DNA from 3 places in the Candidatus Allofournierella merdavium genome. Region 3 is predicted to be linked to each of the others. Evidence: predicted binding sites of a transcription regulator. Region 3 holds the regulator's gene; each other region holds the start of a gene.

Region 1 (5,783 bases), on a different contig from region 3:
CCGTCGATGCCGGGGATGCGAGCGAACAGGTCCAGAAACAGCGGGTAGCAGAAGGTGGACAGCGCCGTGTTGAAGGCGAACCACCGCCCCATGGCCAGCGCCCCCACCGCGAACATGATGACGTTGGAGACCAGCACGAAGCCGGCCACCGGCACGTCCAGCCAGTAGCGGGCGGCCAGCGCGAGGCCGGTGGTCCCGCCGGTGATCAGCCCGCAGGGCAGCACGAACATATCCACCGCCAGGGCGTACAGGGCGTTGCCCAGCAGCACCATCAACAGATTTTTGACCCGTGTGGGCACCAGCGGACCCTTCACAGGCGATCCCTCCCCTCGACGCACTGCACAACAGTGCTATAATAAAGCGAAGAGCGGCAGGCGTTTCGCCTGCCGCTCTGTCTGTTCGATTTCGTTTGGCCGCAGCCCATCCGTCCCACCTGCCCCGGGGCCGCGAAAAGCGGCCCGCTTTTGTTACTCAGTATTGCACAGCGGCGCGGCGATTGCAAGCCCCGGCAAAAAAAGTTCGGCGTTTTGCCCCGAAACCCCGCGGGGCACAACACCGAACTTTGGCAAATCGCATACGCCGTCAGCGCAGCATGGCGCTCTGGTTTACAATATAAGTGCTGTACAAAAACAGCACGTCCTGGTCGGCGAACTCCAGATACTGCGGCACCAGGCCGCTGACCATATAGCGGATGTCCACCAGCGTCACCCGGCAGTACTGCCCCAGCAGCAGCGGCACAAGGCTGCTGGCGTAGGAGTCCCGGAACACCACCAGCTCCCGGTCGGTGGCGGCCAGCGGGCTTTCGATGGTGATCAGGGGGCTGGCCCCGCTGAGAAACACGTCGTAGGGCACATCGGTGGAAAGGCGCGCGGTGTCGTAGACGGCGGTGAAGTCCGGGTACTGATAGTTGTCGCACACGGCCGCGTCGGTGACGCCGCTCACCAGATAGGTGAGGGATTCCGGTTCGTTTGCGCCGTACTTGCCGTAGGCGCCGATGAAGCCTTCCACCGTCACCGGGTCGAAGTCGTCCAGGTCCACCGAAAAGCCCATCGCCCCGCCCAGCGCCTCCAGCACGGCGGAAAGGCGCTCCTGCCGCCAGTGGCTGTCGGTGCGATAATAGTCCTCCAGGGCGAGGGCCCCGGTCAGGTCGATCTTTTCGATGCCGCTGCCCGCCAGCCCCCCGTCCGCCGCGGCAAAGAGCGCGGCGTAGTCGGTGGCGGGCTTCACCTCGCCGGGCAGGTAATAGCCCTTGTCCGGCACGATGGCGTAAAAGGCGCGGTTTTGCCCGGTGAGCAGGTCGGCCTTCAGCGCCTTCAGCTTTTCGGCAAAGCGGGAGGCGCTGTCCGTGTCGGCCCGGCCCAGCGCCTCCACCCAGTGCCCTTTGGCGGTGTAGATGCCGTTTTCATCCGGGCGCACGCCGGGCGCGAACAGTCCCCCCGCCGCCGCCAGGCCCAGCAGCGCGGCGGCCGCGAGGCAGAGCCCCGCAGCCGCGAGCCCAACTTTGCGGTTCACGGCTTACTGCGCCAGGGCGGTGAAGGCCGCGTGCAGCTGGTTTGCCAGATCGGTGCTGGCCATGATCAGGATGACCTTGTCGCCCGACCGGTCCACGATCTTGCTCTCGGCCTCCACACAGACCCACTTGCGGGGGTTGGCGTTGGCCTCGATGTCGGCGGCCAGCTGCTCGGCTTCGTCGGCGCTGTTTGCCTGCACCAGGCAGACGGAGAAGGGCACCGAGCTCATGGCCGCCTCGGCGTCGATGCCGTCGGCGTAGCGGTCGCGGGCCACGCCCAGGTTGTACTCGGAGTTCTCCTCGGTGAGCGGGGCGTACTTCTCGCCGCCGTTCAGGTCGGCGGGCAGCAGCATGGGCAGCTGGTCGGCGGGCGCGCCGGCCAGCACCGCGTCCATGATCTCGGTCAGGCTGCTGGCCATGGTCACGCCGGCGGCGGTGGAGCCGGAGGCGGCCTGCGAGGCGGGCGCGGAAGAGGGCGCGGAGGAAGAGGGAACGGAGGAGGGCGCCGACGAAGAGGAGGGCGCGGAGGTGCAGCCGGCGAGGGCGGCCGCGGCCAGGATAGCGGTGATGGTCAAAGCAAACTTTTTCATCTGTATAACTCCTTGTTTTTGAAAATATGCGGCCTGCTTGGGGGTAGTGTTCCCGGGCCGGCTTAGAATAAACAGCCCAAGGGGCCGGATTATTGCACCGCATATAAAAATTATCCAGCTTTTCTTAAAAATCTCCCCTTGATTCTCCGGGCTTTTTATCGTTATAATAATAACGAATAGGGCGATCTGCCCGCAGATCTCTTTGTTTGACCGGAAAAGGAGAGGATACCAATGGCCAATCGCATCGTGTTGAACACCATTTCCTACCATGGAAAGGGCGCCATCCAGAACATTCTGCCGGAGCTCACCGGCCGGGGCTACAAAAAGGCTTTCGTCTGCTCCGACCCGGACCTCTTGAAGTTCGGCGTGACCAAAAAGGTCACCGACCTGCTGGACGCCGCGGGCTTTGCCTACGAGGTGTACAGCGACATCAAACCCAACCCCACCATCGAGAACGTGCAGACCGGCGTGAAGGCCTTTAAGGCCAGCGGGGCGGACTGCATCGTGGCCATCGGCGGCGGCTCCTCCATGGACACCGCCAAGGCCATCGGCATCATCGCCAACAACCCCGAGTTCGCCGACGTGCGCAGCCTGGAGGGGGTGGCCCCCACCAAGAAACACGCGGCGTTCACCATCGCGGTGCCCACCACCGCCGGCACCGCCGCGGAGGTGACCATCAACTACGTCATCACCGACGTGGAGAAGAAGCGCAAGTTCGTCTGCGTGGACACCAACGACATCCCCGAGGTGGCCGTGGTGGATCCGGACATGATGTCCACCATGCCCAAGGGGCTCACCGCCGCCACCGGCATGGACGCGCTGACCCACGCCATCGAGGGCTACATCACCAGGGCCGCCTGGGAGATGACCGACATGTTCCATCTGGAGGCCATCCGGCTGATCTCCAAATACCTGCGGGCCGCCGTGGCCGGCACCCCCGAGGGCCGGGAGGGAATGGCGCTGGCCCAGTACATCGCCGGCCAGGGCTTCTCCAACGTGGGCCTGGGCATCGTGCACTCCATGGCGCACAGCCTGGGCGCCGTCTACGACACTCCTCACGGTGTGGCCAACGCCATCCTGCTGCCCACCGTGATGGAGTACAACGCCCCCGCCACCGGTGAGAAATACCGGGACATCGCCAAGGCCATGGGCGTGGAGGGCGTGGACGCCATGACCCTGGACCAGGCCCGCAAGGCCGCCTGCGCCGCGGTGAAGCAGCTGAGTCAGGACGTGGGCATCCCCGCCGACCTGAAGGCCATCGTGAAGGAGGAGGACGTGCCCTTCCTCGCCGAGTCGGCCTATGCCGACGCCTGCCGCCCCGGCAATCCCCGGGACACCAGCGTGGAGGAGATCGCCGCGCTCTACCGCAGCCTGATGTGAACCGGCATTCACAACGCGAACAAGCGCCCGGAGGCATTGCCTCCGGGCGCTTCTCTGTAAAAAAGTTCAGTGCTTGTCCAGATACTCCGCGGCGGAAAGGCCCGCGATGAGCCCCTCGCCCACCGCCTTGGCCACCTGCAGCGGCGCGCCGGTGACGTCTCCGGCGGCAAAGGCGCCCTCGATGTTGGTGGCCATGCGCCGGTCCACCTTCACAAAGCCGTCCTCGATGGCAAGACCCGGCAGCAGGGTGTCGGGGGCGATGGCGCTGCGCAGGATGAACACCCCCTGCACCGGCAGCCGCCGGCCGGCCACCTGCACCCACTCCACCGTGTCGCCGCCGCCCACCGCCTGCACCGCGCCGGCCAGATGCTCCACGGCGTCGCTCAGCTCCGCGGGGCGCCTGCCGGAGACGAAGCGCACCTTGCAGCCGATGGAGGAGAGGAAGTTCGCCTCGCCGGCGGCCTCGGGGGAGAGGCCCCACACCACCACCTCGCGGCCCCGGTAGAGCATGCCGTCGCAGGTGGCGCAGTAGGACACGCCCCGGCCCAAAAATTCGCTCTCGCCCTCCACGGGCTTGGCTTTGGCCACGCCCCCGGCCAGGATCACCGTGCGGGCCTCCAGGATGTTGCCGTCAAAATTCAAAAGGAAGCGGTCGCCCATGGCCAGCACGTTTGCCACCCGGCCCGGCTCGGCCTCGATGCCCATGGCCTTCGCGTGGTCGGCAAAGGCGGCCAGCATCTCCTCGCCCGAAAGCCCCGGCAGGCCCAGGTAGTTGTCCACCCGCTCGGCCTTGGCCAGCAGGCCCGCCCCCGCGCCCAGCACCCGGACGCCCTTGCCCCGCTGGTGCAGGTTGATGGCCGCCGAAAGCCCGGCGGGCCCGCCGCCCACCACCGCGCAGTCCAGCATCTTTTCGCTCATAAAAAACGCGCCTCCTTTGCCCGTTGCCTTTTGTTTCAGTATAGGGCGCCGCGGCGCCGTTCACCGTAATTTTATCACAAAGGGGGGCGCATTGCCAACAGGTACAACTGCAGGTATAATAAAGATAACAAAGAAAAAAGGGGGAGTGCCGTGTGTTTGGCGCACCGGACAAAAAACTTGGCTTTGGGTTCATGCGGCTGCCCATGCGGGGGGATCAGGTGGACGTCGAGACCACCTGCCGCATGGTGGACGAATTTCTGGCGGCGGGCTTTTGCTACTTCGACACCGCCCATGGCTACCACGACGGGCAGAGCGAGGCGGCGCTGAAGGAGGCGCTGACCAGCCGCTACCCCCGGGAGAAGTACATCCTGGCGGACAAACTCTCGCCGCCTTTTTTTAAGACGGAGGCGGATATCCTGCCCCTGTTCGAGAGCCAGCTGGCTGCCTGCGGGGTGGAGTATTTCGACATGTACCTGATGCACGCCCAGAGCGCCGGGCGCTTTGAGTTCTACAAGAGCTGCCGCGCCTATGAGACCGCCTTCCGTTTGAAGGAGGAGGGACGGGTGCGCCATGTGGGCATCTCCTTCCACGACACCGCCGAGGTGCTGGAGCGCATCCTCACCGAATACCCCCAGCTGGACTTTGTGCAGCTGCAGTTCAACTATCTGGACTACGAGGACCCCCAGGTGCAGAGCCGCGCCTGCTACGAGGTCTGCCGCCGCCACGGCAAGCCGGTGATCGTGATGGAGCCGGTGAAGGGCGGGCGGCTGGCGCAGCTGCCCGACGAGGCCCGGGCGCTGCTGGCCGGTGTGAGCGACAGCAGCCCGGCAGCCTTCGCCCTGCGCTTCGCTGCCGATTTTGAAGGGGTGAAGATGGTGCTCTCCGGCATGAGCAGCCCCGAACAGATGGAGGAGAACCTGCGGGTGATGGGCAGCCTCGCGCCCCTCACCGACCGGGAGCGGGCGGCGGTGGAGCCGCTGCGGCGCATCCTGACCGCGGAGCAGCTGGTGCAGTGCACCGGCTGCGGCTACTGCGTCTCCGGCTGCCCGGCCTCCATCCGCATCCCGGATCGCCTGGCCGCCTACAACGCCCGCCTGCGGGGCGCGCCGGACGCCGCCGCCCGCAACGCGGCGGTGCAGGGCGGCGAGCCGTCGGCCTGCGTGGGGTGCGGCGAGTGTGAGAAAAGCTGCCCCCAGAAACTGCCCATCCGCCGGCTGCTGGCCCTGGCCGCCCGGGAATTTGCGTGAGCGGCCCCGCAAACGGCAAAACGCGCCGGCCCGGTCAGATCCACCGGGCCGGCGCGTTTCCATGATGCCGCCTCACTTGCGGGAATACTTCAGCCGGGTGGCGGCCCCGCCCCGCAGGTGCCGCTCGGCCTTGTTGGC
Region 2 (5,783 bases), on a different contig from region 3:
TGGGAGGCCGGCCTGCACTTCCGGGTGCCCTTCCTGATGCGGGTGGCCAAAAAGGTCAGCCTGAAGGAGCAGGTGGTGGACTTCAAGCCCCAGCCGGTGATCACCCGGGACAACGTCACCATGCAGATCGACACGGTGGTCTTCTTCCAGGTCACCGACGCCAAGCTCTTCACCTACGGCGTGGAGCGCCCGATGGCCGCCATCGAGAACCTCACCGCCACCACCCTGCGCAATATCATCGGTGAGATGGAACTGGACCACACCCTCACCAGCCGGGACGTCATCAACACCAAGATCACCGCCATCCTGGACGAGGCCACCGACAAGTGGGGCATCAAGGTCAACCGGGTGGAGGTGAAGAACATCATCCCCCCCGCCGAGATCCAGGACGCCATGGAAAAGCAGATGAAGGCGGAGCGCCAGCGCCGGGAGAGCATCCTGCGGGCCGAGGGCGAAAAGCGCAGCGCCATCCTGGTGGCCGAGGGCGAAAAGGAGAGCGCCATCCTGCGGGCGGACGCGGTGCGGGAGCAGCGCATCCGGGAGGCCCAGGGCGAGGCCCAGGCCATCATGGAGGTGCAGAAGGCCCTGGCCGACTCGCTGAAGCTGCTGAACGAGGCCGCCCCCAGCGACCGGGTGCTGGCCCTGAAGGGGCTGGAGGCCCTGGAAAAGGTGGCGGACGGCAAGGCCACCAAACTCATCATCCCCAGCGACATGCAGAACCTGGCGGGCCTGGTCACCTCGGTGAAGGAGATGCTCGCCGACGCGCCCAAAACTGACGGAACGGCCCCGGCCGCCCGGAAATAAAATCACATTGAGGAGGAAGATTTCATGAACGACACACAACTCAAAGGCAGGATGATGCTCAAGGTGGTGGGCATCCTCTACATCGTTTTTGCGGCGATCAGCATTTTTGGCGGCCTTGCCGCCATCGTGGGCGGCGCGGCTCTGGGCGTCGCCATGGGCGGCGATGTGGCCGTGGGCCTGGGCGTCGTCGCCGCGGTGCTGGGCCTGGTGGCCATCCTGGGCAGCGTATTCGGCCTGGTGGTGGGCATCCTGGGCGTCAAGTGGTGCAACCGGCCGGACAAGGCGGGCGTGCTCTTTGTGCTGGGCATCGTGCTGGTGGTGCTGGCGGCGCTGCAGCTGCTGGCCGCCTTCAGCGGCGACGGCTCCACCTCTGTGGTGAGCGCCCTCATCGGGCTGGTGCTGCCGGTGCTCTACACCGTGGGCGCCTGGCAGAACAAACAGAGCCTGCAATAAAATGACCCAGGAAGGGCCGGGGCGTCCGCCCCGGCCCTTTCGCTCTCTTTGACCCCCGCTTCAAAAAATACCCTATAAAAGGAGAAACACCCATGCACAACACCGACCTCAAGGGCAGGCGTCTGCTCAAGGTGACCAGCATCCTGTACATCATCCTGTCGGCCCTGGGGCTTCTGGCCGCCTTGGGCATCATTGCCGTCGGCCTGGCGTCGGGCGCCTCCGGCGGCGAGGGCCTGGCGCTGGGGCTCACCGTGTCCATCATTGCCCTGGGGGTGTTCGCCATCCCCAGCAGCCTCTTCAGCCTGGTGGCCAGCATCCTGGGCCTTCGGTGGTGCGGCCGCCCCGACAAGGTCCGCCCCCTCTTTGCGCTGGGCCTGGTGCTCTCGGCGGTGGCGGCGCTGAACCTGCTGCTCAGCCTTTTCGGCGACAATCCCAGCGCGCTGGCGGGGGACCTGGTGCGGCTGGTGCTCTCGGTGCTCTACGCCGCGGGCGCCTGGAGGAACAGGCAGAGCCTGCAATAACACCAAAAGGCCGGGGGACCCTCCCCGGCCTTTTCTTCACCCCGCGCTCCGCCCCTCCCCGGGCCCGCCGCGGCCCTCGTTTCTCCCGCGCCCCGCCGCTTGCCGCCCCCGCGCCTTTTGTGCAAGTTTCGGGCACGTCCGGGGGAGGATATTGTTAAATGAATAACGGCAAATATCTTGCGAAATGCACCGGGATTGATTATAATAGGGATAGGTATGCAAATGCCCATGAGAACTTCAAAATCGAGAGGAGAAACAGACGATGGGTTTGGGTAAAAAGACCGTGGAAGAGATGGACGTGCGCGGCAAGCGCGTGCTTGTGCGCTGCGATTTCAACGTGCCGATGAAGGACGGCAAGATCACCAACGACAACCGCATCGTGGCGGCGCTGCCCACGATCAAAAAGCTGATCGAGAACGGCGGCAAGGTCATCCTGTGCAGCCATCTGGGCAAGCCCAAGAACGGCCCCGAGGAGAAGTTCAGCCTGGCCCCCGTGGCGGTGCGCCTGTCCGAGCTGCTGGGCAAGGAAGTCGTCTTCGCCAACGATGACGAGGTGGTGGGCCCCAACGCCAAGGCCGCCGTGGCCGCCATGAAGGACGGCGACGTGGTGCTGCTGCAGAACACCCGCTTCCGCAAGGAGGAGACCAAGAACCTGCCCGAGTTCAGCAAGGATCTGGCCAGCCTGGCCGACTGCTATGTGAACGACGCCTTCGGCAGCGCCCACCGGGCCCACTGCTCCACCGCCGGCGTCACCGACTACATCAAGGACACCGCCGTGGGCTACCTGATGGAGAAGGAGATCCGCTACCTGGGCAACGCCGTCAACGATCCTGTCCGGCCCTTCACCGCCATCCTGGGCGGCGCCAAGGTCGCCGACAAGCTGAACGTCATCTCCAACCTGCTGGAGAAGGTGGACACTCTGATCATCGGCGGCGGCATGGCCTACACCTTCGTCAAGGCCCAGGGCTATGAGACCGGCAAGAGCCTGTGCGACGACTCCAAGATCGACTACTGCAAGGAGATGATGGAAAAGGCCAAGGCCAACGGCGTCAAGCTGCTGCTGCCTGTGGACACCGTCTGCGTCAAGGACTTCCCCGATCCCATCGACGCCGCGGTGGACACCACCGTCTACCCCATCAGCCAGATGCCCGCCGACATGGAAGGCTGCGACATCGGCCCCGAGACCATGAAGCTGTTTGCCGACGCGGTCAAGGCTTCCAAGACCGTGGTCTGGAACGGCCCCATGGGCGTGTTCGAGAACCCCACCCTGGCCGCCGGCACCCTGGCTGTGGCCAAGGCTATGGCTGAGAGCGACGCCACCACCGTCATCGGCGGCGGCGACAGCGCGGCAGCCGTCCAGCAGATGGGCCTGGGCGACAAGATGACCCACATCTCCACCGGCGGCGGCGCCTCCCTGGAGTACCTGGAGGGCAAGGAGCTGCCCGGCATCGCCTGCATCCAGAACGCCTGATTTTGAACGCATCCGCCTCAGCCGCCCGGCCCTTTGCCCGGCGGCTGGGGCCTTTTGCGGCCATCCTATAAATAAAAAAGCGAGGGAATACACCATGGATAAAGCCAACCGCAAAGCCGTTATCGCCGGCAACTGGAAGATGAACAAGACCGCCACCGAGGCCGCCGCTCTCATCGACGAGCTCATCCCCGCCGTGAAGGGCGCGGGCTGCGAGGTGGTCATCTGCACCCCCTTCACCAGCCTGGTCACCGCCGTGGAAAAGACCAAGGGCACCAACATCCATGTGGGCGCCGAGAACGTCCACTTTGAAAAGAGCGGCGCCTTCACCGGTGAGATCAGCGCCGACATGCTGGTGGATCTGGGCGTGGAGTACGTCATCACCGGCCACTCCGAGCGCCGGCAGTACTTCGCCGAGACCGACGAGACCGTGAACAAGCGCACCCTGGCGGGCCTCGCCGCCGGGCTGAAGGTGATCGTCTGCGTGGGCGAGAACCTCACCCAGCGGGAGCAGGGCGTCACCGAGGAGCTGGTGCGCATGCAGACCAAGATCGCCCTGCAGGGCGTCAGTGCCGAGGCGATGAAGAACATCATCATCGCCTATGAGCCGGTGTGGGCCATCGGCACCGGCCGCACCGCCACCGCCGACCAGGCCCAGGAGGTCTGCGCCGCCATCCGCAAGGTGCTGGCCGAGCTCTACGGCGAGGCGGTGGCCAAGGCCACCACCATCCAGTACGGCGGCAGCATGAACGCCGGCAACGCCGACGAACTGCTGGCCAAGCCCGACGTGGACGGCGGCCTGATCGGCGGCGCCTCCCTGAAGGCGGACGCCTTCGCGGCCATCGTGGCCGCCGCCGGCAAGTAAAAAACCACCGCGGCGCGCCGGCGGGCCCGGCGCGCCCTTTTGTCAAAAGGAGATATCTTTTATGTCGAAAAAACCCCTGCTGCTCTGCATCCTGGACGGCTTCGGCTGGGTGCCCGAGCAGAAAAACGGCAACGCCATCGTGGCGGCCAACACCCCGAACCTGGACAAACTCTTCGCCAGCTGCCCCTACACCACCATCGGCGCCTCCGGCCTGGACGTGGGCCTGCCCGACGGCCAGATGGGCAACAGCGAGGTGGGCCACACCAACATCGGCGCCGGCCGCATCGTCTATCAGGAGCTCACCCGCATCACCAAGGCCATCCAGGACGGCACCATCCGCCAGAACCCGGCCATCGTGGGCGCCATGAAGTCCGCGGTGGAAAACGGCAAGGCTTTGCATCTGATGGGCCTGCTCAGTGCCGGCGGCGTCCACAGCCACATCCAGCACCTCTTCGGCCTGCTGGACATGGCCAAGGACCTGGGCGTGAAGGAGCTCTACGTCCACGCCATCATGGACGGCCGCGACGTGCCCCCCGACTCCGGCAAGGGCTACATCGCCCAGCTGCAGGACAAGCTGAACGAACTGGGCATCGGCAAGATCGCCACCGTCACCGGCCGCTACTACGCCATGGACCGGGACAACCGCTGGGACCGGGTGGAAAAGGCCTACGCCGCCTTCGTCTACGGCGAGGGCGTGAAGGGCGAGCCGCTGGAAGTGATGGAGAACAGCTACGCCGCCGGCGTCACCGATGAGTTCGTGGTGCCCGCCGTCACCTGCGAGGGCGGCCGCGTGTCCGAGGGCGACAGCGTCATCTTCTACAACTTCCGCCCCGACCGCGCCCGTGAGATCACCCGCACCTTTGTGGACGACGATTTCACCGGCTTCGAGCGCCGCAATGGCCGTTTCCCGGTCAATTACGTTTGCTTCACCCAGTACGACGCCACCATGCCTAACGTGGAGGTGGCCTTCAAGCCCGAGAGCCTGGACAACGTGCTGGGCGCCTACCTTGCCAAGTGCGGCAAGACCCAGCTGCGCATCGCCGAGACCGAGAAGTACGCCCACGTGACCTTCTTCTTCAACGGCGGCGTGGAGGCCCCCTTCGAGGGGGAGGACCGGGCCCTGATCCCCAGCCCCAAGGTGGCCACCTACGACCTGAAGCCTGAGATGAGCGCCTACGAGGTGGCCGACGAGTGTGTCAAGCGCATTGAGAGCGGCAAGTACGACGTGATCATCCTGAACTTCGCCAACTGCGACATGGTGGGCCACACCGGCGTGTTCGAGGCCGCCGTGAAGGCGGTGGAGGCCGTGGACGAGTGCGCCGGCAAGGTGATCGACGCGGTTCTGAAGGCGGGCGGCCAGGTGCTGCTCACCGCCGACCACGGCAACGCCGACCGGATGTACGACACCGACGGCTCGCCCTTCACCGCCCACACCACCAACCCGGTGCCCTTCCTGGTGGCCGGCGCGGGGAACGTGAAGCTGCGCCAGGGCGGCGTGCTGGCGGACATCGCCCCCACCATGCTCAAACTGCTGGGCCTTGCCCAGCCCGCCGAGATGACCGGCAAGAGCATCATCGAGTAAATACGGCGGCCGCCGCGGCCGCACACAGGCCAAACCGCGCCCCCCGGGGCCGGTTTGGCCTTCATAGTATCAGGGAAGGAGAGAACGGCA
Region 3 (5,783 bases):
CAAATATCTGCCCCAGGATCTCCACCTGGCGCCGGGTATTGGCTGCCTGCTGAGCAGCCTCGTCATCGGCAGGACGCTGGGGCGGGATGACCGACTCCGGTCGGGAAGAAAATGCGGCCGGCGATTTTTCCTCCATCTCATGCAGGCTGTCCAGGGCGCGCGCCTGCGCGGCCTTTGCCCGGTTCATGATCTCATTGATGTCCATTGTGATTCTCCTTTTCTTTCCACAGGGGGTGCCAGGCCGACGGCGGAAGGGCAGACGCTTTGTCTGTTCCGGCAGAAATTCCACCAACTGAAACCCGGTGCCGGCCGAAGAGCATCACCGCCGTGGGCGGGGACGATCTCCCAAAACGTTTGATCCGCGGCATCACCGGTTCACTTTTTCGCAAAGCGATTCAAAAAGAAATCGGTGAAGGCCGCCAGTTCTTCCTCCTGGGAAACATATACATACAAACGTTCATCCTCCAGCCAATCGTAGGCGTTGATGGCAATGTACCCCCGCTTGTCAGGATAGATGACAAAGGCGTCGGTGGGGTACTTGTTCCGGCAGGCTTTGAGAATATCCGCACGCCGGTAGTAAACGGGATCGCCGCAGCTGGAAAGATCGGGGACGGTGGGCACCACCACAACGGTCTGCGTCTCTTCGTTCCAGCCCACGATGAGATTGCCGATCTTAGTCTTGCTGCCGTGGACAAAGCCGTAATTGAAGCGGCTCACGTCTTCGGTGTAACCAAAGATCAGCCTGTATTGGCCGCCGTTTTCCACCACATGATCGAACAGCGATCGCATTTTTCGGGCGTTTGCGGCGCTTTTTTCCATGTCGATCGTTGGCCCCTTGAACAGCTTGCTGAAAATACCCATGTCAAAAACCTCCTGAATATGTATGATATCGCCCCGCCGGGAGCAGGACGCATGAACTTTATATAAAGATAAATCTTTAAATTTATCTTTATTTTGGGTGAAAGGCCGGCCCGCCGGAAAATGCCGCTGAAACGGGGATCCGAACGGGCCGGAGCGTGGGTTATGCATTGCAGGCGTCTTCATCCCTGAGGGAGGCCAGGCAGTCCACGATGGTGCGGATCTGAGCCGCGACCGTGGCGTCGGCCGCCTCGGGAACGAAGAGGGGAAGGCTTTCGGGAATGGCGCGGCGGACGATCATCACCGTCAGGCACAGGTTGGTGAAAAGACTGATCCGGGGCGGGGAGGGCTTTACACCGAAAATATCCAGCAACTGCCCAAACAGCCGCGCCTGTTTTTCGCGAAAGACACGGTAGCTTTCGGGAGTGAGCCGCCGGAAGATCAGTTGCTGCTGTTCAATGGTCAGCACTGCGATCCCGTGCTGTTCGCCGTAGCAGCAGGAATGGAGAAACCGGGTGAGGGCGCTTCGCCAGTCCAGCGCCGGGTCGTCCATCAGTTGCCGGGCATAGCGGAGGATGCGGGGTTGCTGGAGGTAGAGCGTTTCCACGATCAGGTCTTCCTTGGTGGGAAAGAAGGTGTAAAAGAAGGAACGGGAGATGCCCACCTTTTTGTAGATCTGTTCCACCGTGGTGTGCTGGATGCCCTGTTTGGCCATCAGGGCAAGACCGGTGACGATCAGATCCTGCCGGATCTGTTGGCGCTCCGCTTGCGAGTATGAGACCTTTGGCATTCTTTCACCTCCACGCAATAAATACAGAATATATATTTTGTGTTTATTCTACCATGGCATATTCCGGAATTCAAGAGAGAAACACCGGAAAAACAAAAATCCCCCGCGGGCAGCCCGCGGGGGTAAACGTTATAAAGCAGAGCGATGGTTCAAAGGCCGACTTTCGGGTGCCGCTGGTAGAACTTTTCACGCTCGGCAAAATAGCACTGGGCGCAAAGACTCTGGTACTGCACGTTGTTTTCCTGGTCGATGGCAACCTGATCGCCCTCAAACACGAATTCTCCGTTCACCTTTCGCCCGTTGCAGGTGGCCTTGCGCCCGCAGGTGCAGATGGTCTTCATCTCCTCAATGGCATGGGCAAGTTCCAAAAGGCGGGTGGAGCCGGGGAACCCGTTCATGGAAAAGTCGGTGCGCAGGCCGTAGGCAATGACGGGAATGTTGAGCTTGACCGTGACCATGAAAAGCTGTTCGGCCTGTTGCGGGGTGAAAAACTGGCTTTCGTCGGTGAGGACACAGGCCAGGGGCTTGTCACCGCGAAAGGCCTCCTGCCTCACAAGTTCAAACACGTCCATGTCGGGGGTCACCGCCCTGTCCACCGGGCGGCTGACGCCCAGGCGGCTCAAAAGACATTCGCCGCCTTTTGTGTCGATGCTGGGTTTGAGGATGAACACCCGCATGCCCCGCTCCTCATAATTGAAAGCGACCTGCATCAGGGCGGTGCTTTTGCCGCTGTTCATCGCGCCATAGCGAAAGTATAATTTGGCCATAGGGGAGAGACGCTCACTTTCCGTTTTGGAGTTTTACTTGTTGCGCAGCCGATACCCCAGACTCATCAGGCTGTCTCCCAGATGCGCGTTTTCCACGGTAATGCCGGGATAGGCCACCGCCAGGTCATAGTGGCTGAAATTCCAGAAGCCCTTGATCCCCAGTTCCACCAGCTTGCCGGAGACTGCCTTCGCGCTTTCCCGGGGCAGACAAAGCACTGCCACGGCGGGACGGTTCGCCTTGCAGAAATCGTCCAGTTCGTCAATGTGGAGGATGGGCACACCGTCCAGATCGTGACCCACCAGTTCCTGCCGGACATCGAACACCGCCAACAGATTGTACCCGTTGGTATCGGTGGTCAAAAAACGGGAGACGGCGGTGCCCAGGCGCCCGGCGCCGAGAAGGATGGTGGGCAGCTTTTCTCCGTGGCCGAACAAAAGCTGGCCGATCTCGTTTTCCAAAACCTCCACGTTGTAGCCGATGCCCTGCTGGCCGAACCCGCCAAAACAGTTGAAATCCTGCCGCACCTGGCTGGCAGTGGTGCCCATCATGCGGGCCAGTTCACTGGAGGAAATCGTGGAGACGCCGGATCGGTGCAGCTGGGAAATATAGCGGTAATATTTCGGCAGCCGTTTGATGACCGGGAGCGACACTTTGCCCTGAGAGTGATTCATTCATTTCACCATCTTTTTATCAAATTCTTCAGCTTGCAAAAGGCAAAGCGGCAACAGGCCGCTTACCATCCCCCGGAACTTGTGGATCACAGGCGGGAGAAAGAAAATTGTCCTTGTATATAGTATAATCGTTACAGCGACTTTGTCAAACGATGTACAAAGAATTGCCCCTTTGTCTGTATAATCTGTGTGCCGGACGGGGAACAATGTGTGTGAAAATCAAAAGAGGGGAAGTAGGTCCGGATGGAAGAAAACGAGCAAAAACAGCAGCCCACCGACGCGCAGGTGGAGCAGGAAAAGCTGGAACATGAATACATGATGGACACCGGCTCGGTGATCCGCACAAAGGGCCGCCATGCCATCCACTGCCTCACGGTGGTGGGCCTGATCGAGGGCCACGTCAGTGCGGATCAGAGCCAGAAGGTCACAAAATACGAGCATGTCATCCCGCAGCTGGTGGCCATTGAGGAAGACCCGGACATTGACGCCCTGCTGGTGATCCTGAACACGGTGGGGGGCGATGTGGAGGCCGGCCTGGCCCTGGCCGAACTCATCAGCGGCGTGAGCAAACCCAGCGCCACGCTGGTGCTGGGCGGCGGGCATTCCATCGGCATCCCGCTGGCGGTGAGCGGCCGGCGCAGCTTCATCGTGCCCACCGCCACCATGACCATCCACCCGGTGCGGCACTCCGGGCTGGTGCTGGGCGTGCCCCAGACCATGCGCTATTTTGAGCAGATGCAGGAGCGCATCGCCGGTTTTGTGGAGGGCCATTCCAAAATCAGCAAAGAGCGCTTTGTGGAACTGATGATGCACACCGGCGAACTGGTGATGGACGTGGGCACGGTGCTCACCGGGCAGCAGGCGGTGCACGAGGGCCTGATCGACCAACTGGGCAGCCTGGGCGACGCGCTGAATTATCTGTATGGTGAGATCGAGCGCCGGGGCTGACCGCCCCGGCGTTTCCTTTGGTTGACACCGTCGGCGGCTGGTGTTATAATTTGTTAAACTCTGATGGAAAGCGAGGTGCCTGATCATGGAAAACAGCGGAATCAATCCAGCATCTGAATATCTTTCGGGCCCTCGGCTGCAGGTATGATCGATTCATAAATTTTGCCGCGGCGTATCAGCCGCGGCTTTTTCTTTTTGAGCCGATGGTTTTCCCTTCATGGAGATTCAGACACAATCAACCGGCGAAGAAAGTAAAAACGATTTATGGAGGAACATATGATCCATCTCAGAAAAATCACAGAGGAAAACTTTTTGGAGGCCTTTGGCCTGAAGCTTGCGCCTGAACAGGAACGCTTTGTTTCGCACCCGACCCGCAGTCTGGCACAGGCGTATGTGTACAGGGACCAATGCCAGCCGTTCGGCATCTGCCGGGGGGACACAATGGTCGGGTATGTCATGGTGATCTATGACGATGGTATTCCCGAATACAACATATGGCACATGATGATCGATGCATCGAAGCAAAGGCGGGGGTATGGAAAGGCGGCACTGGACCGGGTGCTGGAGTACATCAAAACAAAACCGTTCGGCCCCGCCGACCGGGTGGTCCTGACCTGTAACCGGGACAACGTCGGGGCGCTGCATCTGTACAAAAGCAGAGGCTTTGCCGAGACCGGAACCGTGTGTGAGGATGAGATCGAACTGTCCCGCACAATCCAGGGATAAACAGGCTCCGGCCGCTGCAGAGCCGCACTGCTTTTTCCAGTGTCGGGCACCCGTGTTCGGCAAATTTGGGTTTTACAATTCGTCTTGCAGATGGTAAAATAATTAAGTTAAGCATTCCGCGCCTTGGGGCAGAAAGCCGCCGGGGCGCATCCGATACAACGCAGGGCAAAGAGGAAATAAAGCGCTATGGCAACGAGAAAAACGACGACAAAAAAGACGAATACCGGCGCGCGGCGCCGCCGGTCCAAACCGGACATCGCCCAGAGCTGGAGCATCCTGCTCTTTGGCCTGGGGGCTGTGTTGGTGGCAATGATCTTTGTGGAGGGCCAATCCGTGTGGGCCTGGCTGCGCGCGGCGATGTTCGGCGTGTTCGGCCTGGGGATGTATGTGCTGGGCCTGCTGGTGCTGTATGTGGCGGTGCTGGTGGCGCTGGGTCTGCCCATCTGGTCCAAGTGTGCCAAAGCGCTGCTTCTCATGATGTTTTTGTGCGGCACCGCGGTGGTGTTCTCCCGCGTGAACCTCACGGACATGAATTTCGTGCAGGTGGTCAAGGCCCTCTACCAGCAGGGGCAGGGAGCGCTGGGCGGCGGTGTGCTGGGCGGCGTGGTGGGCGGCAGCCTGCTGGTGCTGTGCGGCCGGCCGGCGGCCAATATCCTGCTGCTGGTGCTGCTGGTCGCCGGCGCCATGTGGTTTGCCGGTGTCACCCCCGGCGATGTGTGGAACTTCGTCGCGGGGCGGTACGCTCTCTGGCAGGACGAACGCGCCGAGCGTGAGGCGCGCCGGGAGGAGGAGCAGGAAGAGAAACCCGCGCCCCAGCCCCGCAAGAAGGAACGCACGGCTCCCGCCTCTGCGCCCGGCGCACGCCGCCGGCCGGCACAGGTGGACATCGACCTCGGCCCGGACCCGGTACAGGAGACCGACCTCGCCCCCGAACCGGAAGAGCCGCTGGTGGGTCCCGGCGGAACCTTTGGGATGTTCCCGCCGCAGGATGCTGCGCCGTCCGCCCCGCCGGCCCCGGAAAC

What was found. Region 3 encodes Rex, which represses fermentation and respiration genes when NADH is low (regulators of the CRP and FNR family bind a similar motif). Its sites were predicted from a motif close to ATTGTTAANNNNTTAACAAT; they were not measured.
Region 1: a site for Rex is predicted at 2,258-2,277, ahead of fucO (lactaldehyde reductase). Genes of this name have one in related genera too.
Region 2: a site for Rex is predicted at 1,929-1,948, ahead of ACH2A7_RS07355 (phosphoglycerate kinase). Genes of this name have one in related genera too.

What each region holds. Positions count from the first base shown of each region.
Region 1 is NZ_CALWND010000004.1:138,899-144,681, reverse strand. Features, by position in the region: gene ACH2A7_RS04185 (YitT family protein) at 1-314, opposite strand, end outside; gene ACH2A7_RS04180 (DHHW family protein) at 583-1,512, opposite strand; gene ACH2A7_RS04175 (hypothetical protein) at 1,516-2,100, opposite strand; gene fucO (lactaldehyde reductase) at 2,332-3,480, shown strand; gene ACH2A7_RS04165 (NAD(P)/FAD-dependent oxidoreductase) at 3,547-4,398, opposite strand; gene ACH2A7_RS04160 (aldo/keto reductase) at 4,551-5,645, shown strand; gene spoIIID (sporulation transcriptional regulator SpoIIID) at 5,718-5,783, opposite strand, start outside.
Region 2 is NZ_CALWND010000007.1:110,201-115,983, forward strand. Features, by position in the region: gene ACH2A7_RS07340 (SPFH domain-containing protein) at 1-804, shown strand, start outside; gene ACH2A7_RS07345 (hypothetical protein) at 829-1,257, shown strand; gene ACH2A7_RS07350 (hypothetical protein) at 1,350-1,778, shown strand; gene ACH2A7_RS07355 (phosphoglycerate kinase) at 2,041-3,249, shown strand; gene tpiA (triose-phosphate isomerase) at 3,344-4,111, shown strand; gene gpmI (2,3-bisphosphoglycerate-independent phosphoglycerate mutase) at 4,173-5,693, shown strand; gene ACH2A7_RS07370 (sugar O-acetyltransferase) at 5,783-5,783, shown strand, end outside.
Region 3 is NZ_CALWND010000002.1:216,164-221,946, reverse strand. Features, by position in the region: gene ACH2A7_RS02460 (DUF1266 domain-containing protein) at 1-205, opposite strand, end outside; gene ACH2A7_RS02455 (hypothetical protein) at 376-861, opposite strand; gene ACH2A7_RS02450 (TetR/AcrR family transcriptional regulator) at 1,022-1,648, opposite strand; gene ACH2A7_RS02445 (thymidine kinase) at 1,798-2,415, opposite strand; gene ACH2A7_RS02440 (redox-sensing transcriptional repressor Rex) at 2,449-3,087, opposite strand; gene ACH2A7_RS02435 (ClpP family protease) at 3,331-4,035, shown strand; gene ACH2A7_RS02430 (GNAT family N-acetyltransferase) at 4,312-4,761, shown strand; gene ACH2A7_RS02425 (DNA translocase FtsK) at 4,948-5,783, shown strand, end outside.